Regions from separate parts of the Sutcliffiella cohnii genome, predicted to be linked through region 3. Evidence: riboswitches for the same ligand, from Rfam matches in the RefSeq annotation. Region 3 holds a riboswitch; each other region holds the start of a gene.
What was found. A riboswitch is a leader RNA that binds a small molecule or an ion and turns the genes downstream of it on or off. The one in region 3 is predicted to bind S-adenosylmethionine.
Positions count from the first base shown of each region.

Region 1 (7,516 bases), 2.3 Mb from region 3:
AGCAACTACCCGAAATTACTTAACAGCAATGAGAAATTACATACAACTGTTCGAATATTTAACAGCAACCGAAAATTACTTGACAACTGCCCGAATTTATTTTTCTACTAGGTAAAATCGTTTGTATGTCTTGAACTTTTTCAATATTCCTGTTATTATAAAGTTATTATTTTTGTTCGTGAAAATAATGTGGAAAGTCAGAAATAATAGCAATTTCGTCTGGAAGTGTTTTGTGAACGAGCAAGAATAGTAATAAATTTTTACGTGGGTTAACCCGCAAGGAGGAACAAAAAATGTTACAAGGTAAAGTAAAATGGTTTAACGCAGAAAAAGGTTTCGGTTTCATCGAAGTTGAAGGTCAAGACGACGTATTCGTTCACTTCTCTGCTATCCAAGGCGAAGGTTTCAAATCTTTAGAAGAAGGTCAAGAAGTTACTTTCGAAATCGTTGAAGGTGCTCGTGGACCTCAAGCTGCTAACGTTCAAAAATAATAATGCTAGCCAAATAATAAAAGGACTCCAATTTTGGAGTCCTTTTTAAGTTAATAAATATGTAACATAATAGGAACCATAAAGAATATAAACAGGAGGATTTTTCCACCGTGTTAGTAAAAGCAGTGGAAGGGGAGGGAACGCTCAACATACTCTCGTGAAAATCAAATGACTGAACGCGAAGAGAAACGAACTAACATACTACTAGCCTATTTTCAGAATTGCCCCAAAGGTTTTTTAAAAATGTATACTATAAAAATAAAAAAGCATTGCAACAATAACGCTACAATGCTTTTAACATAGTATTAATAATAACTAGGTTTCCGATCTTCGAATATCGGTATTTGCTTCCGAACCTTCTCCACTTTTTCTAAATCAATGTCACTAACAACGATTGCTTCGTCTTCCAAACCTTCCGCTAAAACTTCCCCCCATGGGTCGATAATCATTGAATGGCCAGCAAATACGTTATTAGGGTCCTTCCCAACACGGTTAGCTGCAACTACATAGCATTGATTTTCAATAGCTCTAGCAATTAATAAAGCTCTCCAATGCTCGAGCCGTGATAATGGCCATTCCGCAACGACGAAAACCACTTTTGCGCCTCCCGTTGTATGGGTACGAATCCACTCAGGAAAGCGAATATCGTAACAAATAACTCCAGCGCAAGTTTCCCCATCTAGTTGAAATAATCCATCATTTTTTCCTGGTTGTAAGTATAGATGCTCATACATTAACTGAAACAAATGTAGCTTACTATATTCACCTACAATATCGCCTTCGTCGTTTACAGTGTACATGGTGTTATATGTACCTTTAGATGTATTTTTAGCAACGGAACCACCGACAATATGAACATTATGTTTTTTTGCTAACATTTGAAGTGTTTTTTTAGTAGTGTCACCGTTATTGTCACCAATTTCGTCTAACCGGGTTAAATCGTACCCTGTCGTCCATAACTCTGGTAATACGATAATTTTAGGGCTATATTTCTGTACAGTTTCCATAATCAATTTTTCTACTTTTTTAACATTTTCTTGCGGTGAACCGAACGTTATATCAAACTGAATACAAGCTACTTTCCATGACATATAAAAGTCCCCCTTTATTAGCCTTCGTCGTTTTCTGCTACCTGCATCTAATTTACAATTTATTATTCATTGTGTATAGCCCATTACAGAAAATTTCAAAAAACTCTTTACATTTTGCTTTTAACATTATATGATTTGTCACTAGTATTTCAACATTTTTTTAAGAAGGTGTACAAATGAAAAACTTTAAACAATCAAAATTGTTACAAACGTTACCGAAACAATTTTTTGCATCCCTTGTTGAAAAGAGCGGAAAAGTAGTTGCATTAGGTCATGATGTCATTAACTTAGGACAAGGAAATCCGGATCAGCCAACACCGCAACATATTGTACAATCGATGCAAAATGCGGTATTGAAACCACAACATCATAAATATGCCCCATTTCGAGGCCATGATTTTTTAAAAGAGGCGGTTGCAGCATTTTATAAACGAGAATACGATGTAGTGTTAGATCCAGCAACAGAAATAGCTGTTCTTTTTGGCGGAAAAGCTGGATTAGTAGAGCTGCCCGTTTGTTTGCTTAATGAAGGTGACACCGTTTTAGTCCCTGATCCAGGCTATCCAGATTATTTGTCTGGAGTTGCGCTAGCAAAGGCAAACATGGAAGTAATGCCACTTGAAGAGAAAAATAATTTTCTACCAAACTATCAAAATATCTCAGAATCTGTGCTGAAAGATGCAAAGTTAATGTTTTTAAACTATCCGAATAATCCTACAGGTGCTATGGCAACAGCTGCTTTTTTTGAAGAAACAGTAGAGCTAGCAAATAAAAATAATATTTGTGTCGTTCATGATTTTGCATATGGCGCTATCGGCTTTGAGGGGAATCGTCCAATTAGTTTTCTACAAACTGCTGGTGCTAAAAATGTTGGCGTAGAAATATATACCTTATCAAAAACATATAATATGGCAGGGTGGAGAGTCGGTTTTACCGTTGGGAATGCTAGTGTAATTGAAGCGATCAATTTACTTCAAGACCATCTATATGTGAGCCTTTTTAGTAGTATACAAGAAGCTGCTGCAACTGCGCTTTTAGACTCTCAACATTGTGTAGATGAATTAGTGGAAATGTATGAGGAGAGACGTAACGTTCTCGTAAACGGATTGAAAGAAATTGGTTGGGACGTTAATGCCCCACAAGGATCCTTTTTCGCATGGTTAAAAGTCCCTAATGGCTATACTTCTGAAAGCTTTTCTGATTACTTATTAGAAAATGCTCATATTGTCGTTGCACCAGGAATTGGCTTTGGATCATACGGTGAAGGTTATGTGAGAGTAGGGCTGTTAACAAGTACAGAAAGATTACAAGAAGCGGTTGATCGAATTAAAAAATTGCAATTATTTTCTTAATCACTGTTGACAAAAAAGATTACCAATGTCATAATCTCAACTAGATTTTCTATTTTTGTAATAGTAAAAAAATGAATATATTACGTTTTCTTATCAAGAGCAGGTGGAGGGACTAGCCCGATGAAACCCGGCAACCGACTTATTTTTAAGCACGGTGCTAAATCTTGCAGCTTTTTTAGCTGGGAGATAAGAGGATGTTAGGATACCTAACCTCTTCTTATTGGAAGAGGTTTTTATTTTGTATTTAATTCATTTTAAAGAGGTACAACAGCACAGTAATTTTTACAAAAGGGTGTGGAATAGATGAGTGAAGTAATTGCTACATACTTAGTTCATGATGCGAAAGGGAATCTAGAAAGAAAAGCGGAAGGAATTGCACTTGGACTCACAGTTGGTTCTTGGACAGATTTACCAAAAGTAGACCAGGATCAGTTAAAAAAACATAAAGGTCGAGTAGTACATGTTGAATATCTGCCAGAGGACGAAAAGGTTAACAGATATTTCGGTGAGAAGAGAACAAAAGGACTTATCAAAATTGCTTATCCATCACTTAATTTTTCTAATGACATTCCTGCCATTATCACTACAGTTTTTGGGAAGCTTTCTCTTGATGGAGAAATTAAATTACTTGATTTACAGTTTAGTGATGAACTAAAAAGAAGTTTTCCAGGACCGAAATTTGGTATTCAAGGTATTCGAGAAAAAACAGGTGTGTGGGAGCGTCCGTTTGTAATGAGTATTTTTAAAGGAGTATTAGGGCGTGATCTCGCCTTTTTACGAGACCAATTAAAAGAGCAAGCGTTAGGCGGAGTGGATTTTGTAAAAGACGATGAAATATTATTTGAAAATGAATTAACACCGTTTGAAAATAGAATAATTGCCGGTAAGGAAGTACTTCAAAATGTGTACGAACAAACAGGGCACCGTACGCTTTACGCGGTGAACATTACTGGTAGAACATATGAGTTAAGGGATAAGGCGAAAAGAGCGGTAGAACTTGGAGCTGACATGTTATTATTTAACGTTTTCTCCTATGGACTAGATTGTTTACAAAGTCTCGCAGAAGATAAAGATATCAAAATACCAATAATGGCCCATCCTGCATTTAGTGGTGCTTTAACACCTTCACCAGTTTACGGGGTTTCGTATGAGCTATTATTAGGTAAATTACTACGATATGCTGGGGCAGATTTTTCCCTTTTCCCTTCTCCTTATGGAAGTGTAGCGCTAAAAAAAGAGGCAACAATAAAAGTTGCAAAAGAGTTAACGAAAGAGGATCTTGTAAAAGCAAGCTTACCTGTCCCATCTGCTGGTATTCATCCTGGTTTAGTGCCGTTATTAATAAATGATTTTGGTCAAGAGTCAGTTATTAATGCTGGAGGCGGAGTACATGGGCACCCTGATGGAGCCGCTGGTGGTGCTAAAGCATTCCGTCAAGCTGTAGACGCCGTACTGGAAGGGAAAACGTTAGGAGAGGCAGCTGCAGAAAAAGAGGAATTACAGAAAGCATTACAGCTTTGGGGTGAAAAATAAGATGACAACTTTAAAAAGACAACCTGTTATTTTTTGTGATTTTGATGGAACTGTAACGAAGTCAGATAACATTATTGCAGCGATGAAGCAATTTGCACCTGATGAATGGGTTTCATTAAAGGATCAAGTGTTATCTCAACAAATTAGTATACAAGATGGAGTAGGGGAAATGTTTGCTTTACTTTCATCCAGTAAGAGGGAAGAGATTACTAACTTTATTGTGCAACAAGCGGAAATACGCGAAGGGTTCGACCGCTTCATTGCTTACGTAAAAGAGCAAGAGATCCCACTATATATTGTTTCTGGTGGAATCGACTTTTTCGTCAAGCCGTTATTAAAAGGACGGATTGAAGAGGAATATATCTATTGCAATAGAGCTGATTTTTCAAACGAGAATATTACTATAACTTGGCCACATAGTTGTGATGAACAATGTGATAACGATTGCGGCTGCTGCAAACCTTCCATCATTCGAAAAATTGCAAACGATACTTCATACAAAGTGGTTATTGGTGACTCCATCACGGATCTACAAGCAGCTAAATTAGCAGATAAAGTGATTGCGAGAGATTTTTTAATAGAAAAATGCGAAGAAAATAAACTCGCTTATGAATCGTTCGAAACGTTCGATGATGTCATTTCCATACTACAACGACTGGAGGTTACGGTATGAGTCGTTATTTGCAAAAGTGGAATGAACTAGCGGATGTAAAGGATGAGTTTGCCGAAAGAGATTGGTTTCCAGGAACAAGTGGAAATTTGTCTATTAAAGTTTCAACAAACCCTCTAACATTTTTCGTAACAGCAAGTGGAAAGGATAAGCGAAAACGTACAAGCGAGGATTTTTTGCTAGTAGATAAAAAAGGCGCACCCGCTGAAGAAACAAAATTAAAACCTTCAGCTGAAACGCAATTGCATGTTGAAGTTTATAACAGAACTAATGCAGGAGCGGTATTTCACGTTCATACGATTGATAATAACGTTATATCGGAAATTTATAAAGAAGAAGGAAAAATAACGTTTAAAAGGCAAGAAATAATTAAAGCTTTAGGTTATTGGGAAGAGGATGCGGAGGTTTCTATTCCAATTATAAAAAATGATGCACATATTCCTACCCTTTCTCAACAGTTCTCTAAATACATTCATGGAGACAAAGGAGCGGTCCTTATATTAAACCATGGAATCACCGTATGGGGAGAAACGGCTTTTGAAGCAAAAAAATATTTAGAAGCTTGGGAGTTTTTGTTTTCTTACCATCTAAAATTGCTAGCTTTGCAAAATGTTCAAAAACAGTATCCGGTTATGCCAATTGCTTAACTAGAACTGAAAAATATATAAAATTATTGAGGAGGAAATATAATGGCACAAATTCGTTTACATGCAACTAATGAAAGAATTGAAAATGAGGAAAAAGTAGTAGCATTTTTAGAAAAGAATGAAGTAATTTACGAGAAATGGGACATTACAAAATTACCATCTAACTTAAAAGAAAAATATGCACTAACAGATGAGGAAAAAGAAGAAATTTTAGCTGTATTTGGAGAAGAAATTGCTGACATTTCAGAGCGTCGAGGTTATAAATCTAGTGATGTTATTTCTTTGTCTGATTCTACACCAAACTTAGATCAGTTATTAACCAATTTCCAACAGGAACATCATCATACAGATGATGAAGTTCGTTTTATCGTAAGCGGTCACGGGATTTTTGTAATTCAAGATAATGAAGGAAACTTCTTCGATGTTGAATTGCAGCCAGGTGATTTAATTTCAGTACCAGAAAATGTACGACACTACTTTACTTTAATGGAAGATCGTAAAGTAGTTGCTGTTCGCATCTTTGTTACAACAGAAGGTTGGGTTCCAATTTACGAAAAAGAAGAAGTTAATAGTAATTAATTAGAAGTATATACGACTTGTTAATTAGCCTGAAAACCGATTAGGCGAAGCTAGACGTAAAAATTAGCAAAAACGCAAAGGGATCCATACCTTTTGCGTTTTTTTTGTTATGAATCAAAACTTTAGGGAATATATATAAAAGTCCAAGTATTGATGTTGTTGATAGAGTTTAGTAAGCGGTGAGAAATTGAAAATACTGTCAAATAATGTCCATATATAACGTTAAAAAACTGCTTACAACCGTTTAGATTAACTGTATAGTTGGAAGTGTAAGGGAACGAAAGAACATTAAGCTTTACATGCAAATGAATCTATTGTTAGAACATTGTGAATTTTCTTTACGTTTTTCCGCCCTTATGGTATTTTAAAGGTATGAAGTAGAAAATTTTCTATTGGATGAAGCCAAGGGAGTGATAGTGATGAAAGTTCGTTATAATTTTGTTTCTAAATTTGATGTTCAATATTGTGAACCGACTTTTACTGTGAAAGAAGCTTATGAAAAAGTGAAAGAATCTGGATACCGTTGCATACCAGTTTTATCAAATAACGGGCGTAAATTTAGTGGTTTTATTTACAAAGTGCATTTACTAGATTATTTATATGAGCAAAAAGGGAAAGAAAATGATCCTATTACGTCCCTCGTTCAAAATGAAGATGCATTTATTTATGAAGAAGACTCATTCTTTAAAGCGTTCTTCACAATAAAAAGATTACCTTTTATTGCTGTTTTAAATGAAAAGGAAGAATTTCTCGGTATACTTACACATGCAAATGTGATGGATGTGTTGGCTGACTCGTTCGGAATGAAAACTGGCGGTCATACGCTTACAATAGCTACAATTGAACATAAAGGGGCTATTAAAGATTTAGTTACATTGTTAAAAGAAGTGAACATTGACGGTATGCTCACACTAGACAATGGTGAGAAATATTTACGTAGAATTATTGTAAACTTACCTGCGGAATTAACGAAAGCCGAAGTACAAAGGTTAGTAAAGAAAATAGAAGAAAAAGAATTTCGTGTTACACATGTAGATGAAATAGATATAGAATAATCATATGAAAAAAAGGTTGCCAATTATTTGGCAACCTTTTTCGATATATTTAATACGGATTTAATATTTCTTTATCAACTAATAGTTCAGAGAGTGTT
Region 1 is NZ_CP018866.1:1,855,506-1,863,021, forward strand. Features, by position in the region: gene cspD (cold-shock protein CspD) at 294-491, shown strand; gene BC6307_RS09135 (carbon-nitrogen family hydrolase) at 797-1,582, opposite strand; gene BC6307_RS09140 (pyridoxal phosphate-dependent aminotransferase) at 1,759-2,934, shown strand; SAM riboswitch class I at 3,022-3,127, shown strand; gene mtnW (2,3-diketo-5-methylthiopentyl-1-phosphate enolase) at 3,238-4,467, shown strand; gene BC6307_RS09150 (2-hydroxy-3-keto-5-methylthiopentenyl-1-phosphate phosphatase) at 4,469-5,140, shown strand; gene BC6307_RS09155 (methylthioribulose 1-phosphate dehydratase) at 5,137-5,784, shown strand; gene BC6307_RS09160 (1,2-dihydroxy-3-keto-5-methylthiopentene dioxygenase) at 5,827-6,363, shown strand; gene cbpA (cyclic di-AMP binding protein CbpA) at 6,783-7,418, shown strand; gene BC6307_RS09170 (divergent polysaccharide deacetylase family protein) at 7,468-7,516, opposite strand, start outside.
Region 1: linked by a shared signal. The riboswitch ahead of mtnW (2,3-diketo-5-methylthiopentyl-1-phosphate enolase) and the one ahead of BC6307_RS22475 (LLM class flavin-dependent oxidoreductase) in region 3 are both predicted to bind S-adenosylmethionine.

Region 2 (7,516 bases), 2.2 Mb from region 3:
TCATTAGCATTTCAGCTAAAACTTTTGTATCCTCCAAATATTGATTAATCGTTAATGGTTCTTTAGTAATTTTACTATTGTAACTCTTCCCTGAACCTCTTTGGTCCCAATCAACAACAATGAAACTTTCCTCTAAATCTTTAAAATAATTATCTACACAATAAATTTGAGCGGCTCCTGGACCACCATGTAGAAAAAGAAGAATTGGGTTATTTTCATTTTTACTTCTTATATAAATCCATTGCTTATCTCCGTTAATACTTACAGTTTCTAAAGAGTTGATTCAAAACACCTCCTGCATCAATATAAGTCACTATCTCTAAATACCGAATAATTAGTCAAAATAGACAGGCTCTTGAGGATTATGTAGATGTTTAAAAGCTAGTTGAATTTGGGATTTTGTATTTCTTGCTACAGATAATTTGGGTAGTTCGTTTTCATCGAAAAAGCCAACTTCACTAGTTTCCAGCCCTGATTGTGCATGGCCCCCGATAATTTCACATTGAATAAACATTTTATAAACATGATATGGTGACGGAGGATGCGGATGGCACTTTTTATCCATTACCGCTATCAATTTTTTAGCTTTTACTTCATATCCAGATTCTTCTTTTACTTCTTTTACAGCCACTTCACTCGGTGTTAGGCCGATATCCCCCCAACCGCCTGGTAAAGACCATTCCCCATCATTTTCCCTAACTAATAAAATTTTATTTTCCTTAAAAACTACTGATCTTATATCTACTTTTGGAGTAGCATAACCAGTTTCGTTTGCAAATAATTTTTTTATTATTGAATTGTCTATATCTGTATGTTGAGACATTATTTCTACACTAATATCTCTTATCTGCTCAAACCGCTCCATATCATAAACATCTTTTGAATACGTTAATCCCGCCTGGGCAATCGATTGAAGCTGTTTTGCCCATTCTAACCATTTAGGTTCCATTTTGTTTCACCGCCAAAATATGGATTTTCTTAATATTAATTTAATTATAACCAATATCATTAATTAAACCACCCCGGACTATCACTATCTTTAAGATACATGTAACAAACCATTAATTCATAGTAGACAAATCGGAATAATATGTATATCATAATATTATATTTACTTATCAAGAGAGGTAGAGGGACTGGCCCGATGATACCTCAGCAACAGGTTCCTTTTGAACACTGTGCTAAATCCTACAAGTTTTTCACTTGGAAGATAAGTTGGTTTTCATTACATTTCTTAAAATCTTCTTATCTTTTATTAGTCTTCAAAACATGGATATTTTAAGGAGAGGATTTTATGAGTTTACTTAACGAAGTTGTAGAAGTAAGAAAAATGGAGATCATTTCAAAATTACTAGAACATCATCAATTTTATAAAAAAGAAGATGCATTACTTGATTTGACGCTTTCAGAGTTGGAATATGAATATTACAAAGTCCAGTCCAACGTACATCCACATACTGGGTTTAGCTCCATCCGGTTAAAGAAGTTTTCATAAAACTCTATTACGATTAAAAAAGGACTCTGTATTTGAGTCCTTTTACAATTGTGCTTGTTGACAAATTATTCTTGTTCATATGAAATTATAATTTATGCAGTAGTTTCCCTTTTGCTACCTAAAAACTTCATGCAAATCGTTGTGGCAATACATACAATACCAGTTAACATACTAAAGTAAAAAAAGACGTTCCCACCTATTGTTGATGAATTAGAAACTAAATAACTTAGAAAAAATAAGGATGCAGCTACAAAACTTAAAAAATATATAAAGTGTTTAGTATTAAGGACTTGGAAACTAACAAGAATTAATAGATACAAAAAACTGATTAACATTACTAATGGAAATGTCGGATGGAATTTCGCCGCATAAACAAAATAATCTAGCTGTGATATTTGGTTTCCATTCTGAATTTCTCCATTAAGCTGAGTAAACGGAGTGGAATATTCCCATTCCCACGGATGATCGATTATCGCGCTACCTTCGTACCAAGAAACAAAAGTAGAAAACAATAGGATCATCATTGCTACTCCGAGTTGAAAGAAAAACTTAAACAAGACAGTTCACTACCTTTCTCATAAACATCCAATTTAACCAGGAAAATATTCCATCGGCTCTGTACAATGTTTGTAACCATTTTTCTTATAATAATTAATAGCTTCGTCACTTGGCCATACGATGACGAATTCGTAATTATTTTCTTCTATCCATTTATTTATGTAACTTAGAAGTTCACTACCAACACCCTTCCCTCTATATGCTGGAACAGTGTATACGTTTGTCATGTAGGCGAACGGATAAGTTACCCTACCAGGTCGCGGAACCTTTTGGATTAATTCGATGTAAATATGAGATACAACTTTTTCATCTTCTTCGACTACCCAAATGAACCATTGATTGCCGTTTATAGCACCTTCTAAAAAAGAGTGGCATTCTTTTTCAAAGTCTTCAAATGATGCGTTTCGTTTACTTTCATCATGCTCAATCGTAAAATCCCATCTCATTTGTATTAATTGCTTAATATCTTTTGTTTGTGCAAGTCTAATTTTCATCTTTCCATTCTCCCCCTTGCTTAACAGCAAACCCTTTTCGAGTAGGGTCTGCTAGCCATAAATATTAACTAGTTCCTTTGTGCATTTCCCATTTTGCACATGGACCAATCAAAGCTTGTTGTTTGAATCTTTTCACATAAATCCCAAAGGCTATCAACTATTCTTACTTCTACTTTTCGATGGATTAATTCCATCAATAAATCATTCACTACAAATCTATTGATAGGAACTTGAGTTTTTTCACTTACATAATAGCCCGCACACCTGTCGAGTAGATAAAAATCAGTACTGTTAAATTCATATAAGTATAATGTAGTATCTCTCATAGTAGAAAACCACTTATGCTCAATGGCAACAACGTGGTTTGTAGTTTTAGAAGACATATAGCGGTTTTTATCGTCCTCTGTGGTACGCTCGTTACAATGATATGTAACTCTCGGACAATTTCTAGGTGTTAAGAAGTTAGGTAAACATTTTTCATTAATTGCCCAAACTAACCCTTTACTTTGATCCATATCTTGTCTAGTAGGTATTCGAGGTACGAACTTTGAAATGTCAGGTTGTTCGCTTACGTGAAAAAGTCGCATAATTCCTCCTTTGGCTCTCAATTAATAGTATCAAATTGAAATTTCGCCCAGTATCCAGCCTTTTAGAAACTCTTCTAACGACGGGGAGATTATTTTCACACGACCATCCTCGTGATTCCAGCAATATATGCATTCATTTTGCTGCATTCCGTCTACAAAAGAATAGCCAAATAAATCTCCGTTCCCTGCATCTGAAATAAATAAAAAGTTATCCATATTATTATGTAAGTTTCTAGCAAACAGGTTTTCACGTATCATTTGTTCGGTTGACCAAATGTATGAAATCCCATAATGACCAAATACACCATTTGTCTCTTTGTATAGTTCCAATATTTTTGCTGGGATTTTTACATGTAAGTTATCTTCAACTGATTGTAGTTCAAATTTTGTTACAGGATTTTGAAACTGACACTCTACTGAAATATTGCTTAAGTAGTCCTTCCACATCTAATAACCACCTACAATATTATTAAGAACGCAATTTAACACTATAATGCCTTATCGATTTCGGTATACCTTTCAACTCAAATACCCCATGATAAATTAAATACCGGATTCTATATTCTAAAAAGTGCGAATTAACAGGTACATTCGAATGCTCGATCAAATTACCGATAACCTGCCCAACTTTTATAAAGTCTCTTTTTTCTTGTTCTTTATGTAACCTTGCCAAAGTCCCGATAATTTGTTTGTCATAGTTGTCACTCGGTAAGCCAACTACTTTACCGTTGTCCCAAGCACGAAGCACTTCTTTCGTTTGAGATAAAGCCTCCCATTCTTTTAAAAGCTTTAATCTGAATTTTTGTGATAATGGTGGATTTTTCTTACTTTGTTCAAAAAGCAGTCTTAATATTTCAGGTTCGATCTGACCTGTATGAAGTAAAGGCTCTTTGGCATTAATATATTTTCTATAAAGTTCTGTAGAATTCATTAGAAAAATGTCATTATCTTTATTTCTTAACGCATATAGGATAAAACGAAGTCCTATTTGTTCATCAGCATTTTCTCCATACCAAAGATTGATCGGCACATCACTAGGTATATCCACTATTTGATGAATAGTAATATTTAGTTTATTACGATAATCGAAATCATCAAGCTCATAATTGATGTTATCAAATAGCCATTCTTCTCGGAGAGTTTGTCCTTTTTCTTCATGGAAATTCCACAACGGTCCAATGGATAAGAAATCTGGAAAACCAATAACAGTTTTAGGATTGTCTAGACCTACTCTTAATGAACCCGCTACATATTCTGGGGAAACGATGTGAACACTTGTCATGTCTGAAAGGTTAATTGAACGACGGTGTATTTGGATACAGTTATTTATTATATCTACCATTCTATTTAAGTCATCTTGTGAAATAAAGCACCCCTCACCTTTGAGTTGTTTCTTATTGTCAGGGTTAAAAAACTCAAATTCTTCTCCATCATTTAATTCATACGTTTCCCACTCGTTATACGTACTCAAATCCAAAAAAGTTACATATTTATCACATATTATTTTATAACAAAGTACTCGATTCGGTTCGATTAAAAAATAGACAAATGGAAATACAACTTTGAAATTTATAATCATCAACTCCTCTTTATTAGTATCAATCATCTAAAGCTATAGTAAATAACTTCCACATAAGAAGACCTAATCCTGCTCGTATTTTCTGCTTTTATTTTTGTATTTTTTATATGCTAATGGTGTCATGTTCATCGTTTTTCGAAACTTTTCAATGAAATAGCTGGTGCTGTTAAATCCTACCTGGTAAGCAACATCTGTTACATTCGATTCAGGCTGTTGAAGTAATAGTAAGCTTTTTTGAATGCGGTAATCGATTACGTAATTTAATGGTGATTTCTTTAAAATTCGTTTGAAATATCGACAGCACTCAGAACGACTTAAATGACCTGCCTTTGCGATATTTTCTAATTGAATTTTTTCCGCATAGTTATGGTGGATCCAATTTAGCATTTGCTTCATCCTTTGGCTTTTTAACAATTCTGTCTGTACAAATTGTAACGGAATACCGTTCATTATTAAATTTTTCCATATTAACGTTAACTGTAGACTAATATCGATTTCATAGTAAGGTTGGGTTTGTTTAAATAACTCATTTATTTTCTTAATAGAGGTTAAAATGTTTTCTCCCCAGGTTTCATTTGGTGATATGTGCAAAAACGGGATGTTCGTCGCCTGTATATACGGATTTACATACGAATTAAACAGCTCTTGAGATAAAACGAAACTAGGAGAAACATTTAAACATATGTAAACACAACCAGAGTCATTTTTATCTATTGCTGCATGTAAACAACCACTATTGATAAATAACCCTTCCCCTTCTCTAACAGTAATTTTCTCTTCGTTAATTTGAAAAAGAGCTTCTCCCTTCACAATGAGAACAAACTGTAATTCATCATGCCAATGAAATGGAATATTTCCATTAATATTTTGCTTAATGGTCGTTTCGTAACACGCGATTGGTAACACAACCGTACGATGCTCTGTTAATTCTTTTAGGCTTTTGTCGACTCGAAAATCTTTTATTTGCACCTTCCCACCTCAATATACTTATATTTTTTTATCCATTATTAGTATTATTTCATGAGTTTTACCTTTATTATAGGGATTATTGTATCACTATTTTTATATTTAAAGGTGGAGTAATAAAATGAGTAGACAAAAGGGGATATTTCTCGTTATAACCGGTGCCTTATTCTGGGGAATTGGTGGAACTGTTTCTAAAAAGCTTTTTCAGGACTTTAATATAAATGTAGAATGGCTTGTAACGACTAGATTACTTATTGCTGGATTATTACTATTAGCCATTCAATTTTTTAGCAAAGATCGTGCTCAAATATTCGATGTTTGGAAAACGAAAAAAATAGCAATTCCGTTAATTATTTTTGGCCTATTCGGAATGCTAGCCGTCCAATATACGTATATGGCTTCCATCGAACATGGCAATGCAGCGGTTGCGACGTTATTACAATATTTAGCACCAGTTATGATTATCGTTTATTTAGTTTTCAGAAAGCAAACGGTGTTAACACGACGAGATGTTTTTACTGTTACACTTGCATTAATAGGCTGCTTTTTCTTATTAACAAACGGATCAGTTTCGCAATTATCTGTACCTGCACCGGCTATTATTTGGGGTGTTTTATCTGGCGTGGCATTAGCATTTTATACTTTATATGCGATACCATTACTAAAACAATTTGATTCCCTTGTAATTGTTGGATGGGCAATGATTATTGGCAGTTTCTTTTTAAGCTGGATTCATCCTCCTTGGCAAATGAACTTTCAAGCATTAACAGGAGAAGCTATTTTTTACTTAGTATTCGTCATCATTTTTGGAACAATGATTGCCTTTTGGTTTTATATTAAGAGCTTACAAAGCCTATCTGCTAAAGAATCAAGCTTACTCGCAAGTATTGAGCCACTAGCAGCTGTTTTTACAACTGTATTTTGGTTAAATGAACCTTTTGGCCATTTTCAATGGATTGGAACTATTTGTATTATTTTTATGATTTTCATCTTAGCGTTGAATAAAGAACCTGCTACGATAAAGAGTAAAGTGTATAAGGAAGAAAAGCCCCTTAAAATCAGCTAATTTGGCTGAAAGGGGCTTTTAAACTTGCTTTAGATAGATAATGTAAGAGAATATTGTTTAATTAGATTTTTTATAAGTGGGTTAAGTTCATCTGGTAGTTCTTTTAAATGAAAGTATTTCACTTCTGTAGTTTCTTGACCATCTGCTTTTAACGTTCCACCGATAATTTCCTTTGTTACGTACGCTACTGTTACAGGGTAGAATTCATCGCCGTTACGTAATTTAACGAAGTGCTGTTTTCCTGAAAAAACACCGACTAACTCGAGTTTACCAACTTCAATCCCTGTTTCTTCTAACACTTCTCTTCTACCAGCTTCTTCTGTTGATTCTCCAAGCTCCATGAAACCTCCTGGAACTCCCCACATGCCGTCACTACGTTTTTGTAATAACAACTGCCCTTTCTCATTTATGGCTGCTACTGCCACACCTACTAAAATTAATGGACGATGGCCAACTTCTTTTCGTAAATCTTCAATATACCCCATAAGTTTAGACTCTTTCTCTAGCTTTCTCTGTATCTCGAATATTCTTTTGAACTGTTATTGCTGCGAATAAACTTAAAACAAAAGCCATTGCATAAAAGCCTTTTTCACTTAATATGATACTGCCCGCATTATATAAACCGATTCCCATTAAAGAAATAGAAATAATAAGTGCTAACCAGCTAATACCGTAATAAATGTTAGTAACCGGAATACCATCTTCTTTATCTCTTACTGCTTTTTGCAACGAAACTGCTGAATACAGCCCAAAAACTAGTACGGCAAAGTA
Region 2 is NZ_CP018866.1:1,740,623-1,748,138, reverse strand. Features, by position in the region: gene BC6307_RS08605 (alpha/beta fold hydrolase) at 1-205, opposite strand, end outside; gene BC6307_RS08600 (NUDIX hydrolase) at 335-949, opposite strand; SAM riboswitch class I at 1,113-1,217, shown strand; gene BC6307_RS08595 (hypothetical protein) at 1,295-1,495, shown strand; gene BC6307_RS08590 (YjdJ family protein) at 1,588-2,052, opposite strand; gene BC6307_RS08585 (GNAT family N-acetyltransferase) at 2,086-2,547, opposite strand; gene BC6307_RS08580 (DUF6886 family protein) at 2,616-3,134, opposite strand; gene BC6307_RS08575 (SMI1/KNR4 family protein) at 3,165-3,581, opposite strand; gene BC6307_RS08570 (DUF1835 domain-containing protein) at 3,604-4,713, opposite strand; gene BC6307_RS08565 (AraC family transcriptional regulator) at 4,777-5,682, opposite strand; gene BC6307_RS08560 (EamA family transporter) at 5,801-6,745, shown strand; gene BC6307_RS08555 (NUDIX hydrolase) at 6,775-7,230, opposite strand; gene yiaA (inner membrane protein YiaA) at 7,235-7,516, opposite strand, start outside.
Region 2: linked by a shared signal. The riboswitch ahead of BC6307_RS08595 (hypothetical protein) and the one ahead of BC6307_RS22475 (LLM class flavin-dependent oxidoreductase) in region 3 are both predicted to bind S-adenosylmethionine.

Region 3 (7,516 bases):
TTAATATGCTGATTTTTATTAATTTCAGCCAGCTCTAGAAACTTTTCGTATGTTGCTGTGTATCGTGTTAATTTCGAAAACTCTAAATGGAAAATAACATCAACAACACCGTTCATAAATTCTGTATCATGCGAAATTAAAAGAAATGCATACGGATATTCTTTTAAATATTGTGCTAACCAACGAATATGTTCTACGTCTAAATAGTTCGTCGGCTCGTCTAGTAAAAGAACTTTTGGTTGTTCTAATAATAGTTTCGCAAGTAATACCTTTGTACGCTGTCCACCACTTAAAGCTGCAACGTCACGATCTAGTCCAATTGCATCTAAACCTAATCCACGCGCTGTTTCTTCAATTTTAATATCTAAATTATAAAAGCCACCAGCGTCTAAATGATCTTGAATTTCTCCCATTTTCTCGAGCAACACTTCTAACTCATCTGGAGTAGCTGTAGCCATTTTTTCGGTAATTTCGTTCAATTCTTTTTCTTTTTCGAACAGTGGTAAAAAGGCATCACGAAGCACGTCACGCATTGATTTCCCGGGTGTTAATACAGTATGTTGATCTAAATAACCGTAATGTGTATTAGGTGTCCACTCCACAAGTCCAGCATCATGGACAATTTCTCCAGTAATAATGTTCATTAGTGTAGATTTCCCTACACCATTTGCTCCTACTAACCCAATATGATCGCCAGGTAGCAGGCGGAAAGAAACGTTTTTGAAGAGGGTACGATCCCCAAATGTATGACTTAAATTATCTATCGTTAATAAACTCATTTATATTCCATCCTTTATTAATAGGCTCATAAACATAATAATACTAAAATATTGGGAAGAACGCTATGCCAATTACTAGTGAAATTCCCTCATTCATTGCATGAACGCAAAGAATATGCCAAGATAATGAATAGGACAAAAAGGAAAGCTGAGGAACGTGTATGACAAAAAAATTAGTGCTAGCAGAAAAGCCTTCTGTTGGTAGAGATATAGCAAGAGTATTAAAATGCGATAAAAAAGGAAATGGCTTTTTAGAAGGAAAAGATTATATTGTAACGTGGGCGCTTGGCCATCTCGTTACACATGCGGATCCAGAAAGCTATGATGATAAATATAAAACGTGGAAGCTAGAAGATCTCCCGATGTTACCTGAACGTTTAAAGCTCGTTGTCATAAAAAAGACAGGGAAACAATTCAATGCAGTAAAATCACAATTAGTTCGTAAAGATGTTTCTGAAATTATTATCGCAACAGATGCCGGGCGTGAAGGAGAACTTGTTGCCCGCTGGATTATTGAAAAAGCAAAAGTAAACAAACCAATCAAACGTTTATGGATATCCTCCGTAACAGACCGTGCCATTAGAGAAGGATTTCAAAAGCTTCGCAATGGAAAAGAGTATGAGAACTTGTACCATTCAGCGGTTGCTAGAGCAGAGGCCGATTGGATTGTCGGAATGAACGCGACAAGAGCGCTTACGACAAAATATAATGCACAACTATCTGCCGGGCGAGTACAGACGCCAACGATCGCAATGATTGCAAAACGTGAGGAAGAGATTCGTTCCTTCCAACCAAAAGCATACTACGGTGTACAAGTTGTCACGAACAACGGACTCGTTTTTACATGGAAAGATTCGAACCAAACAAGAACATTCGAAAAAGAGAAAGCAGAACAGATTGCAAATTCGATAAAAGGAAAGACCGTAAAAATTAAAAACGTTCAAAAGACGAAGAAAAAAAGCTTTGCTCCTGGGTTATATGACTTAACAGAGCTACAACGAGATGCGAATAGAATATTCGGTTACTCAGCTAAAGAAACGTTGTCTATTATGCAAAAATTATATGAACAACATAAAGTGTTAACATATCCTAGAACAGATTCCCGCTATCTTTCTTCTGATATTGTTGAGACATTAAAAGAACGTGTGGAAGCAGTTAGTGTAAAACCATACACACCAATCGCGCAAAGGATTTTAAAAAGTCCAATCCGAACGAACAAATCGTTTGTGAATGATGAAAAAGTATCGGACCACCATGCGATTATCCCGACAGAGGAAACAGTATTTTTAGCGAAACTGACTGATAAAGAACGAAAAATATACGACCTTGTTGTCAAACGATTTTTAGCAGTACTCTTACCTCCATTTGAGTACGAACAAACGACATTGGAGGCAGAGGTTGCTAATCATTCCTTCACAGCTAAAGGTAAAATAGTGCTTTCAAACGGTTGGAAAGATGTATTCGGAAATGTAGTAGATGAAGACTCCGAAGCATCAGATGTGAAAGATCAATTACTACCTTCCATGAACGAGGGTGATACGTTAACGATTCAAAAGGTTAATAAAACGAGTGGTGAAACGAAACCGCCAAGTCGATTTAATGAAGGAACATTGCTTGCTGCGATGGAAAACCCAGCGAAATTTATGGATGAGGCTAGTCAAGACGTGAAGAAAACGTTAGGCGAAACAGGTGGAATTGGTACTGTTGCGACAAGAGCGGATATTATCGAAAAACTATTTAATAGTTTTCTTATTGAGAAAAAAGGGCAAGAAATTCATATTACGTCTAAAGGGAAGCAGTTACTAGATTTAGTTCCTAAAGAGCTAAAAACACCAGCACTAACTGCCGAGTGGGAACAAAAGCTTTCCAGCATTGCGAAAGGGAAATTGCCTCAAAAAGCGTTTATTAATGACATGCGCGATTATGCGAAAGAAATTGTTCATGAAGTGAAAAACAGCACACAGAAATTTAAACATGACAACGTAACCGGAACGAAATGTCCAGATTGCGGTAAACTTTTATTGGAAGTCAACGGCAAGCGCGGAAAAATGCTCGTCTGTCAAGATCGTGAATGCGGGCATAAAAAGAATGTTGCACGATTAACAAACGCGCGTTGTCCTAAATGTCGCAAAAAACTAGAGCTTCGTGGTGAAGGAGAAGGGCAAATTTTCGCTTGCGTTTGTGGGCACCGTGAGAAGCTTTCGACGTTCCAACAAAAGCGTAAAAACAGTAATAACCAAAAAGCAACGAAGCGTGATGTTCATAAATATATGAAACAAAATAATAAAGAAGAGCCATTAAATACAGCATTAGCAGATGCATTGAAAAAACTGAAGTTAGATAAATAAGGAAAAATCTAGGTATTCACCTATTTTAGCCCCTTCGCATATGTTAGGAGAAGAAAGTAGTAGTTAAAAAACCTAACATTCGTAAGGGGTGTTTTTTTTGGCAGGAAACATATTAAATTACTATGCCGGTGGAAATACAGCAAGAGGATTTTACAGTTTATATGAATCAAATTTAGAAGGTTTGGACCGTGTATTCATTTTAAAAGGTGGTCCGGGAACTGGGAAGTCAACAATGATAAAAAAATTAGGTCAACGTTGGAACGAGGCCGGGTTTGATATAGAATATTTACATTGTTCGTCTGATACAGGGTCTGTCGACGGGCTAATTATTCGAAGCATCGGTGTCGGTATTGTGGACGGAACGGCACCTCACGTTATTGAACCGACAGCTCCAGGTGCAATTGAGGAATATATAAATTTAGGAGAAGCATGGGATTCGAAAAAACTAGCTCACCGTAAAATTGAAATTTTAGAACTTGCCCATCAAAAAAAGCAAGCGTTTGAGACGGCGTATGCAACGTTTAACAAAGCGCTTAAAATCCATGATGAGTGGGAACGTTATTTTATTCATAATATGAGTTTCGAACGAGCAAATAAATTAGCCGATGAGCTAATTGAAAAGCTTTTTGATGGAAATACGTTAACAAAACAAGCGGACGTTAAACACCGATTTCTCGGTGCAGCAACTCCGGTCGGTGCGGTAGACTTCGTTCCAAATATAACGGAAGGATTAAAAAAGCGTTATTTTATAAAAGGTCGTCCAGGGTCTGGAAAATCTACTCTATTAAAAAAGCTAGTTAAACATTGCGAAAAAACAGGTTATGACGTTGAAGTATATCATTGTGGCTTTGACCCTCATAGTTTAGATATGGTTGTCGTCAGAGAACTAGGATTTGCAATTTTTGATAGTACAGCTCCACATGAATATTTCCCAAGTCGCGACGGGGATGAAATTTTAGATATGTACGATTTAACGATTCGTGAAGGTACGGATGAAAGATACGAGAAAGAAATAGAAAAAGTGAGTAAACAATATAGTGAAAAAATGAAAGAAGCAATATCGCATTTAGCAGAAGCGAAGGAATGGCATTTGAAGCTAGAAGCAATTTATGTAAATGCGATGGATTATAAAGTGATAGATGAGAAAACAGAATGGATACATGAACAAATGGAAAAACTAGTGAAGCATTAATGTAATGAAGAGGCTGAGACAAAACTAAATTAGTCATAATAAAAAACGAACTATCGCAGAATTAGCGAAGTATATTTCCGGAGCGAGTTTTTCCCAGTATATTTCTTGTTCTTTTACTATGATGAAAATAGTTATGTCTCAACCTCTATTTATTATTTCAAAAATATATAAATTTTAAAAATTACGTATATGGCGTTTTATATATACGAAAACTAGAAAAAAGTGTACACTACACACGTATATTAACAGCAAAGGGAGACGTCATAATGAAAAAGTGGACAATCTTACTTATTTTCGTTACATTATCATTTTTAACAGCATGTGGAGCAAACAGCAATAACGCTAGCGAGGGAGCACAAGAGCAATTAGCAGCTCCTGAACATGATGAAAAACAAGACCAAAAAGTTTTAATGAACATACAAATGGAGTTAATCGAAATGGTACGTCCTCATTTGAGCGCAATTACTAATTACGAGCAAACAGGTGAAGGCGAAGAAGAAGCAAAAGCTGCAGCGAACAAAATTGCAAACGAGCTTCGTGCAATGGAAGTTTCAACGGAGCTAACGGAACAATACCGTACAGATGTGGAAGAAGCGATAGAACTTTTTGCGCAATATTTTGAAGAGCGTGTAGATGGTGAAAATGCAGAAGAAAAACTAGCTGCATTCCACAAGCAAATTGCTACTCCATATATAGAGGCAGGATTATTAGAGCCGAATTTTGAAAAAGAAGTTCAATAAATAATTAGAAGAGTGTTACTGTGAAGTAGCGCTCTTTTTTTATATTAAGTGGTTATGGAAAACATAACATTAACATAAGAAAGATTGAGTGTAACTCCTGACAAATGCTTGTCGGGCCAGTGAGCCGCCTCTGGTTTTGTTCTTGTAATACTATTCTAATAAAAGATTATTGCAAATACTTTACCTTTTTAGTTTACTAAACACCAAGTTTTGTGGTAGGATTACCATAAATTGAATAAAATTCTTTATCAAGAGTGGTGGAGGGACTGGCCCTTTGAAACCCGGCAACCTTTATAAAAAGGTGCTAAATCCAGCAAGGTATATACCTTGGAAGATAAGGAGAAAAGCTAACTGCTGCCTTCTTCTTATCGAAGAAGCTTTTTTTATAGGGGGAAAAGAGATGAAATTTGGTTTTTGGTTACCTATTTTTGGCGGTTGGCTACGAAATGTTGAAGATGAAAAAATGCCGCCTACATTTAATTATGCAAAAGAAGTAATACAAAAGGCAGAAAAATGGGGATATGATACAACATTAATTGCAGAATTGTATTTAAATGATATAAAAGGTCCTGAAAGTGATAGTTTAGAAGCTTGGTCTACTGCAGCAGCATTAGCTTCAGTAACGGAGAAAATAGAAATTATGACCGCTATCCGTCCTGGCTTTCATAATCCAGCAGTCGCGGCAAAAATGGCTGCTAATATTGATCACATTAGCAATGGCCGTTTTACACTTAACGTCGTTTCAGCTTGGTGGGAAGAAGAAGCGAAGCAGTATGGCGGAGTATTTACGGAACATGATGATCGTTATGATCGTACGCAAGAATTTTTAGATGTTTTAAAAGGTCTTTGGACAGAAGATTCTTTTAGTTATAAAGGAAAATTTTATGAACTCTCTAATACAAAACTGTTTCCAAAGCCAGTCCAACGTCCGAACCCTATTCTTTATGCAGGTGGGGAAAGTGAGAAAGGGAAACAAGTAATCTCTTCAAATTGTGATGCTTATGTCATGCACGGCGGAACGGTTGAAGAAGTGCAAGTCAAAATAGAAGATATGAAGGCTAGAAGAGAAGCGTTAAAGAAAGAGCCTTTACAATCGTTTGGAATGGCAGCATATGTCATATGCCGAGATACAGAAGAAGAAGCACAAGCAGAATTAAATAGAATTACGAATGTGAAAGAATCGAGTGCATACGCAGGGTATAAAGATTTTACGGGCAAATCACAGCTTGAACAGCAAGTGAAGTTACAGGATTATTCTGTTTCCAATAGAGGATTAAGACCAAATTTAATAGGCACACCTGAGCAAATTGCGGAAAAAATAAAAGCATACGAGGCAGCTGGGGTAGACTTATTATTACTGCAATTTTCTCCTCAACTAGAAGAGATGGAACGATTTGCACAACAAGTTATACCGTTAGTCAACAAAGGTTAAGGAGGAATTTTACGATGGAGAAGATCTATATCATTCACGAAAATAAAGAATGGACTGTACATTTAACGAAAAGATTGGAAGAGCTCCAATTACCATATGAAGAGTGGCATTTAGATGAGGGGACTGTCCCTTTAAATGAAGTGCCACCAGAGGGTGTTTTTTATAATCGAATGAGTGCGTCGTCTCACACGAGAGATCACCGATTTGCGCCAGAATTAACGAGCGCTGTATTAACTTGGTTAGAGCATCATGGCCGGACAGTATTTAATGGAAGCAGAGCGCTACAATTAGAATTAAGTAAAGTAGTCCAATATTCGGAGTTAGAAAAGCATGGAGTTCGTACACCAACAACGATTGCGGCCGTTGGAAGAAAACAAATTGTAGAAGCGGCCAAAAAATTGGGGCATGAATCGTTTATTACGAAACATAACCGGGCGGGAAAAGGACTTGGTGTACAGCTGTTTAATTCTATTGAAAGTTTAGAGGCATACGTAAATAGCCCGGCATTTGAAGAGCCAGTTGATGGAATTACGTTAATACAACAATATATAAAATCACCAGAATCGTACATTACTCGTTGTGAGTTTGTTGGTGGAAAGTTCCTATATGCCGTGAAAGTAGACACGTCAGAAGGATTCGAGCTTTGCCCGGCAGATGCATGTCAAATTGGGGACTTATTTTGTCCGGTTGGGGAAGAAGTAGAAGAGAAGCCGAAATTTCAAATTATTGAAGACTTCCATGATCCGATTATCGAAAAGTATGAAGCGGTTTTAAAAAGTAACAATATCAATGTTGCAGGAATTGAATTTATCCGCAATAGTGACGGAGAAATTTACACATATGACATAAACACAAATACAAATTACAATAGCGATGCAGAGCAAAAAGCAGGCAAATACGGAATGCTCGAGCTTGCAAAGTTTCTTGGCAAACAACTAAAAGTTCAAGTTTAATACGAAAAGGGCTGCTCCTCATAACGGAACAGCTCTTTCTATATTTCCCGCGGAAACATACCGCAGTGAAAC
Region 3 is NZ_CP018866.1:4,486,263-4,493,778, reverse strand. Features, by position in the region: gene BC6307_RS22495 (ABC-F family ATP-binding cassette domain-containing protein) at 1-779, opposite strand, end outside; gene BC6307_RS22490 (DNA topoisomerase III) at 941-3,127, shown strand; gene BC6307_RS22485 (PRK06851 family protein) at 3,225-4,319, shown strand; gene BC6307_RS22480 (hypothetical protein) at 4,586-5,059, shown strand; SAM riboswitch class I at 5,302-5,400, shown strand; gene BC6307_RS22475 (LLM class flavin-dependent oxidoreductase) at 5,460-6,491, shown strand; gene BC6307_RS22470 (ATP-grasp domain-containing protein) at 6,506-7,444, shown strand.

Region 4 (7,516 bases), 2.4 Mb from region 3:
TCATGAAATGGTAAGAATAGGGGTCGCAGCCTATTTGTCTGCTCAACCAGATATTGAAGTTATAGCGGAAGCGGATGACGGGAAAGTTGCAATAGACTTAGCTCTTAAACATAAACCACATATTATATTAATGGATTTAGTGATGAAAGAAATGGATGGAATTGAGGCAACGAAAAAAATAATGGAAGAATGGCCAGATGCGAAAATAATTATTGTTACGAGCTTCTTAGATGACGAAAAAGTATATCCTGCCTTAGAAGCAGGGGCAACAAGCTATATTTTAAAAACATCAAAAGCGAATGAAATTGCTAATGCTATTCGTTCTACGTATAATGGGCAATCTATATTGGAGCCAGAAGTTGCTGGAAAGATGATGAAGCGTATGCGACAAAAAACGAAACAGCTTCCCCATGAAGAATTAACAAATCGTGAAATGGAAATTTTACTTCTTATTGCCCAAGGAAAAACAAATCAAGAAATTGCAGATGAATTGTTTATTGCACTTAAAACGGTTAAGGTGCATGTTAGTAATATTTTAGCTAAGTTAGATGTCCAAGATCGTACACAAGCAGTCATATATGCGTTTAAACACTCGCTCGTTCAATAAGTAAAACACTTGAGAAAAGGATCTCAAGTGTTTTTTTATTTTAAAAAATGTAATTAATATTATTCATTGTGCTTTTTATGCTTTTTATACTTATCCCATTGAGGAATAAATTCATTTTCCTCCATTTTTTTATAACGCTTTTCCATTTTTGCTATTATTTTATCCCCTTTATCAGGTGGTATTATACCGTACTCAACGTACTTGTTAATGATGTTTTTCTTCTCTATTAACACATTTTTATGTAGTGCCCCGAGCTCCTCTTTCTGAGAATCTGTTAATTTTACATCTTTGTTTATCCAGCCTTCTCCGTTGAAATGAGCTTGAACATTAGAGAGTGGAGCAAAACTAACGACAAGTACGACAAAACTTAATAAAAATATAAATTTTCTCATTAGTTTCTTCCTTTCCTTTTTTATTATTATGTCTGATATATGTGAAAATATGTAAAATAATTAACTCATGTGTTTTATGAGTAAATATAAAACTATAAAATAATTACTTTAAGAGGTAATTTTTATTACGTTTACGCATATAATGTGTTGACTTTAGATAGTAAAATAAATTACTATTTAAAGTAACAACAAGACTTTTCTTAAAATTAAAAAAGGAGTGGAGAAAAGATGGAAAATTTAAAACTTAATGTCCCATTATTAAGAAAGAGGGTTCCCAATTTAACAAGTGCTGCCCGAGCAGTAGGCTTGCGACCAGCTACCGTTTCTAATTTATGTACAGGAAAAATTCCAGTTGGAAGAGCAGAAGTTAGAACAATTGTTGCGTTAGCATCTTTAGCGAAATGTAGTTTAGACGAACTAATAATTAGAGAAGATTCTATCGAAATGTTGGAAACGGGTATTAAAGTTGTGGATTTATTTGCTCCTATAGTGAAAGGAGGAACGGTCGGATTAGTAGCTCGTCCAGGAATGGGCCAACTAGTTGTTCTTGCAGAGTTGTTTCATAATCTTAAACAGAATGGATATCGTACAATACTTCAAAAACCAGAAGGCATTTATCCAGAGCTCCAAGATTTGTATCCATTAGTAGATATACTATCAAATTCAATTAATGAAACGCATGAAGTAATAGTAAATAGTTCAAATAGTAACAATCATATTCTTTTTGCTACCGATAGAGAGCATGTACTAACTGGAGAGACATTCGAGTTACAAGAGAGATTAGAGCAAGAAGGAATTTCAAACGTTACGACAATTCTTCTGGATCTAAAAGGAGAAGTAATGGATGAAGAAATGCCATATGGTCCGTTAGAAACTGTTTGGCACTTTGATGCGGACTTAGCTGCAAGATTTAAATTCCCTGCCGTAAATCCAATTTATTCTACTTCGTCTATATTAGAAGGAGCATATATTGATCAAAATCACTTATCAGTTCAACAACGTGCAAAAAAATTATTACGTCGTTATCGTGAATTACGTGCGCTAGTTCAAGTAAGAGGAAATCAAGCAATCCCGATTTCAGAGAAAGAAACGTACGAAAGAGGGGAAAAACTTGAAGCATATTTAACGCAACCTTTTTTCGTAGCGGAAGAGCATACGAAAGTAAAAGGACAATCGGTTTCTTTACAAGAAGTTATACAAGATGTTCAAACAATCATAAGTGGCGGTGCAGATGGGCGTAGAGTAGAAGATGTTACTTTTGTAGGTAGGCTTTAATATTCATAGTTTAGCGATGTAACGACAAAAAAAAGAGACACAATTTGAATTCAATCAAACTTGTGTATCTTTTCTTTCGTCGTTATTTGTTTGCACATCTTTATTGAGCTTCATAATTTCAAGTTCCAATTTTTTATGTTCAAGCTCTAATTCTTTTTCTTTTAATTCATAACTTTTTTTCTTATCATAACCATAATATAGTAGTGATAGTGCCACTATAATTGTTGATGCAATATAAATATCCATCCACCCACACCCTTTCAAGTGCAATTTCTTTTATATTTTAACATACTAAGGCCATTTGAATGGTTAAGAAGTAGTTGCCAAGCCTTTTTAAAGATTACTTAATATACGGTATATTAGGTAAAAAAGTTTCAACTATTATTAGTTTGCTTTTTATATTAAAAAAAATGAAACCTTTTCCACCCTAAAACGTTTGAATATTATGACATAAGGAAAGGGGGAAACACAATGTTAAAAAGGATATTGATTGTTTTCCTATTTACGATTATTTGTTTTACTATTTCAATCGTTTGGTGGAGTACTCAATCAAATGTTTCAAGTGGAATATATCCTTTAAATAGTGGTGGCTCTATCGTGTTAACAGTGGAAGAGAACATACCAATTGCGTCATTTTCACTACCTGTTGTGTGGGTAAAAGCTCATCCATGGCAAAAAACGCCTACTATTGATAAATTAATTTTTAGAGATGACAAAGGTAATGTTTTCTCAAAAATGGAAGGGGAATACATTTTACAAGTGGATGAGGATTTACCGTGGTATAAAAGGAACATTCACTCAGAAGTAGAAATGATGATAAACGGTGAATCTAAAGTTACAATTGGGGAAAGGACAATGACCTCGATAAAGGATAGTTTTGATGAAAACTACATGCTGAATTCATTACAATTACAGGTTAACGGGATGGAAGAAACTTTCTCAATGGATAAAACGTACCAATTTACGTTAATAGGTAATGAAGATCAAGTTAGTCATAATAGATGGGTTATGAATGGCCTACTAGGTTTTAATGGAACAGGTTATATATTTAGATTAGATGGCCCAAAGGGAGACGTATTAGAACGCATACTGTTTTGGCTACCAGGTATGACAGAAAATGATATAAATAATATGATGTACACATTTGATGATGATTTTGAATTATACTCGAATGAACTTGATGAATTTAATGGTGAACCTCTTAATTTACCATTAACATTGACGGAAAGAGAAATGCTCCTATATATTCCATTATCCTCCAAAAATATTGATGAGCTAAAAGGGAAAATAGTATATATACAACCATTCTTCCAGTTTAGTAATCAAGATGGAGATCAATATTACTCTGGAGGTATGGGTTCTATAGGTGAATTCTACCCTAAAATCGGCGGAATAAACTTAATATTACCAGAAGAATGAACATACTAATCATAGATTAAAAGTATGTTTTTAAAAAAGATTACAAAAACTATTGACAGAAAATATTTAAAATTGTTATTATTTTATTTAACAACATAATAATAAATGAAACTTCTTATTAAGAGTGGTGGAGGGAACAGACCCGAAGAAGCCCGGCAACCTTCAAACGATTTGAAAGGTGCTAAATTCTGCAAACATTATTGTTTGAAAGATAAGGAGAGGACTGCATATTAATCCTTTCTAATCTTTTAGAAAGGATTTTTAATTTTTGGAGGTGGCGACAACTAGGAATATATTATTGTACGACATCATAACGTAAAATATTTACAACTTTATAAACTCTTATCAAGAGTGACCGAGGGGTCAGGCCCGATGACGTCCAGCAACCTTCAAAAACTTGAAAGGTGCTAAATCCTGCAGACACTTTTTGTCTGGAAGATAAGAGGAGGGAAAATGAACCTCTTCTTATGAAGAGGTTTTTATTTTTGTAGATATTGTAGGCTAGTCAATAGATATTCAAGAAAAAAAGTAAACTTAAAAAATATTAATTTTGGAGGAATGTAACATGTCAAATAATCAAGAGTATAAGTTAGAAACAGTTTTATTACACGGTGGTCAACAAGTAGATCCTACAACAGGTTCACGAGCAGTTCCGATTTATCAAACAACTTCATATGTATTTGAGAGTACAGAACAAGCACAAAACTTATTCGGACTTAAAGAGTTCGGAAACATTTATAGTAGAATTACGAATCCAACAGTTGATGTTTTTGAACAAAGAATAGCGCTATTAGAAGGTGGGGTTGCGGCAGTTGCGTTAAGCTCTGGGATGGCTGCTATTACCTTTTCCATATTAAACATAGCTCAAGCTGGTGATGAAATAATTGCTGCTGAAAACCTGTACGGTGGAACATATAATTTATTCGCAAACACACTACCGAAATATGGAATCAAGGTACATTTTGTAGATACAACAAACCCAGAAAAAGTTAGAGAAGCAATTACCCCTAACACAAAAGCTGTTTTTGCAGAAACAATCGGCAATCCAAGTTTAAACGTGTTGAAAATTGAAGAGATTGCAAACGTTGCGCATGAAAACAATGTTCCATTAATTGTTGATAATACGTTTGCACCGTATGTATGTCAACCGCTTAAATGGGGAGCTGATATCGTTGTACATTCTGCAACAAAATGGATAGGAGGTCATGGTACAACAATCGGTGGGGTCGTTGTAGATGGTGGAACTTTTAATTGGGATCAACCGAAATACCCTGGTTTTATAGAAAAAGATGAAAGTTATCACGGTCTTCGATTTGCCGAGACGTTCGGTCCATTAGCTTATGCTGTAAAGCTACGTGTTCAACTATTAAGGGATATCGGTGCATGTTTAAGCCCACAAAGTGCTTTCCTTCTATTACAAGGGTTAGAAACATTACATTTACGTATGGAAAGGCATAATGAAAATGCGAAAGAAATAGTTGCATTTTTACAACAACATCCTGCTGTTGATTGGGTCACTTTCCCAGGTTTAGAAAACCATTCATCAAACCATTTAGCAAAGAAATATTTAAACAATACGTACGGATCAATTATTGTATTTGGAATTAAGGGTGGAAGAGAAGCAGGTAGAAAAGTCATTGATAGTGTAAAATTATGGTCTCACCTAGCGAATGTCGGGGATGCTAAATCGCTCATTATACATCCAGCTTCAACTACACATCAGCAAGTATCTTCTGAAGATTTACAGAAAACAGGAGTTACAGAAGATTTAATACGTTTATCGGTTGGCATAGAATCCGTTGAAGATTTAAAAAATGATTTAGATCAAGCCTTTTATTCAGCTACTGGATTTACTGTGAAAGGGGCAATTGCTGGAGATGCTTCAAACAAATAATTTATACGAAGTCGGAAAGGTTTGTATTGGTGACTTTGAATTGGAGAGTGGTGTCCATTTAAAAGATGTGGAAGTCGCTTATGAAAGAGTAGGGAACCTTTATGGCGATAGTATAATAGTTTGTCATGCTTTAACAGGAAACCACTTAACAGTCGGGACATCGGTGTCCCCTGGCTGGTGGAGAGATCTTATCGGACCTTCACGTTATATCGATACGAACAAATATAATGTTATTACGATGAATGTGCTCGGAGGCTGCTCGGGCTCAACTGGTCCTACTTCTATAAATCCTGAAACAGGAAAAAAATATAGGGGGGATTTTCCTACTATAACCATTCGAGATATCGTTCATAGTCACAAAAGAGCGTTAGAAAAAATAGGAGTAACAGAAGTGCTATCAATTATTGGTGGTTCATTGGGTGGCATGCAAGTTTTAGAATGGGGGATACTTTATCCCCATTTTGCAAAACATTTAATACCGATGGCAGTTACCCCTACCTTATCCGATTATGGTATTGCATTCAATACGATTGGAAGACACGCTATTCAAAATGATCCAGCTTGGAACAACGGTTTTTATGAGGAACAATCGATAAAAGGTTTAGAAGTAGCAAGAATGGTAGGGCTTGTTACGTATCGTTCGCAACGTTTATTTAACAACCGTTTCCAACGTGAAAAAAAGAACGCATCCCAATATCAAATAGATTCCTATTTGAAATATCAAGGAGAAAAATTTGTAAAACGTTTTGATGCAAATAGTTATTTGTGTTTGTTGCAAGCGATGGATTCTTTTGATATTGGATTTAAGAGACATGGGATAGAAAAAGCATTAAAAAATATCGAGAGTTCGTTAACGATGGTGGCTTTTTCGCATGACCTATTATATCCACCTACAGTAATAGAAGAAACAGTATTATTACTTAAAAGAGTTGGCAAAGTAGCAAACTATATTTATGTACAAACAGACTTTGGGCATGATGGATTTTTAGTAGAATTTGAGAAGTTTGGAACGGAGATTTCGTTACAGTTACAAACGGTATTGCAGACACGGTAAAAAATAAATTCTGTTATTTGAATAGTACTTCAGAAGAGGTTGGGACATACTATTTTTATTAGTCTCAGCCTCTTCTTTAAGTTTTTTACCTGATTGCTATATGTATTTCTCCAACTAACCTTCTTTTAGTTCACCCCTTCTATTGACAAAAATCAATAAAATATGTTATTAAAATAGTGGGTTAGCACTCTTATGATTAGAGTGCTAAAGTAATTACTTAACAGAAAGAGAGGAGATTAAATCATGGAAAAGAAACAATTCCAAGCCGAATCGAAAAGATTGTTAGAAATGATGATTAACTCTATTTATTCTCAACGTGAAGTGTTTTTAAGAGAGTTAATCTCCAATGCAAGTGATGCAATCGATAAACTGTACTATAAGGCATTAACAGATGCTACCCTTACATTTAATAAAGAGAGCTATTACATAAAAATTATCCCTAACAAAGAAGAAAGAACGTTAACCATTATGGATACTGGAATTGGAATGACTGCGGAGGAATTAGAGACAAACCTAGGAACAATTGCTAAAAGTGGCTCATTAGCATTTAAAAAAGAAAATGAAACAAAAGACGGTCATGATATTATTGGACAATTTGGTGTAGGTTTTTATGCTGCTTTTATGGTTGCTGATGTTGTAACTGTTAACAGTAAAGCACTTGGAAGTAATCAAGCCTATAAATGGCAATCAGAAGGTGCAGATGGGTATTCTATCGAAGGAACAGATAAAGAAACAATCGGAACCGAAATCATCTTAAAGCTAAAAGAAAATAGCGAGGATGAAAACTACGATGAATTTTTGGAAGAGTATCGCCTTAAAGCTATTATAAAGAAATACTCAGACTTTATTCGTTATCCTATTAAAATGGATGTCAC
Region 4 is NZ_CP018866.1:1,971,331-1,978,846, forward strand. Features, by position in the region: gene BC6307_RS09720 (response regulator transcription factor) at 1-607, shown strand, start outside; gene BC6307_RS09725 (YckD family protein) at 667-999, opposite strand; gene BC6307_RS09730 (ATP synthase beta subunit C-terminal domain-containing protein) at 1,228-2,274, shown strand; gene BC6307_RS09735 (hypothetical protein) at 2,329-2,520, opposite strand; gene BC6307_RS09740 (hypothetical protein) at 2,746-3,693, shown strand; SAM riboswitch class I at 3,806-3,911, shown strand; SAM riboswitch class I at 4,033-4,138, shown strand; gene BC6307_RS09745 (O-acetylhomoserine aminocarboxypropyltransferase/cysteine synthase family protein) at 4,259-5,587, shown strand; gene metX (homoserine O-acetyltransferase MetX) at 5,571-6,641, shown strand; gene htpG (molecular chaperone HtpG) at 6,885-7,516, shown strand, end outside.
Region 4: linked by a shared signal. The riboswitch ahead of BC6307_RS09745 (O-acetylhomoserine aminocarboxypropyltransferase/cysteine synthase family protein) and the one ahead of BC6307_RS22475 (LLM class flavin-dependent oxidoreductase) in region 3 are both predicted to bind S-adenosylmethionine.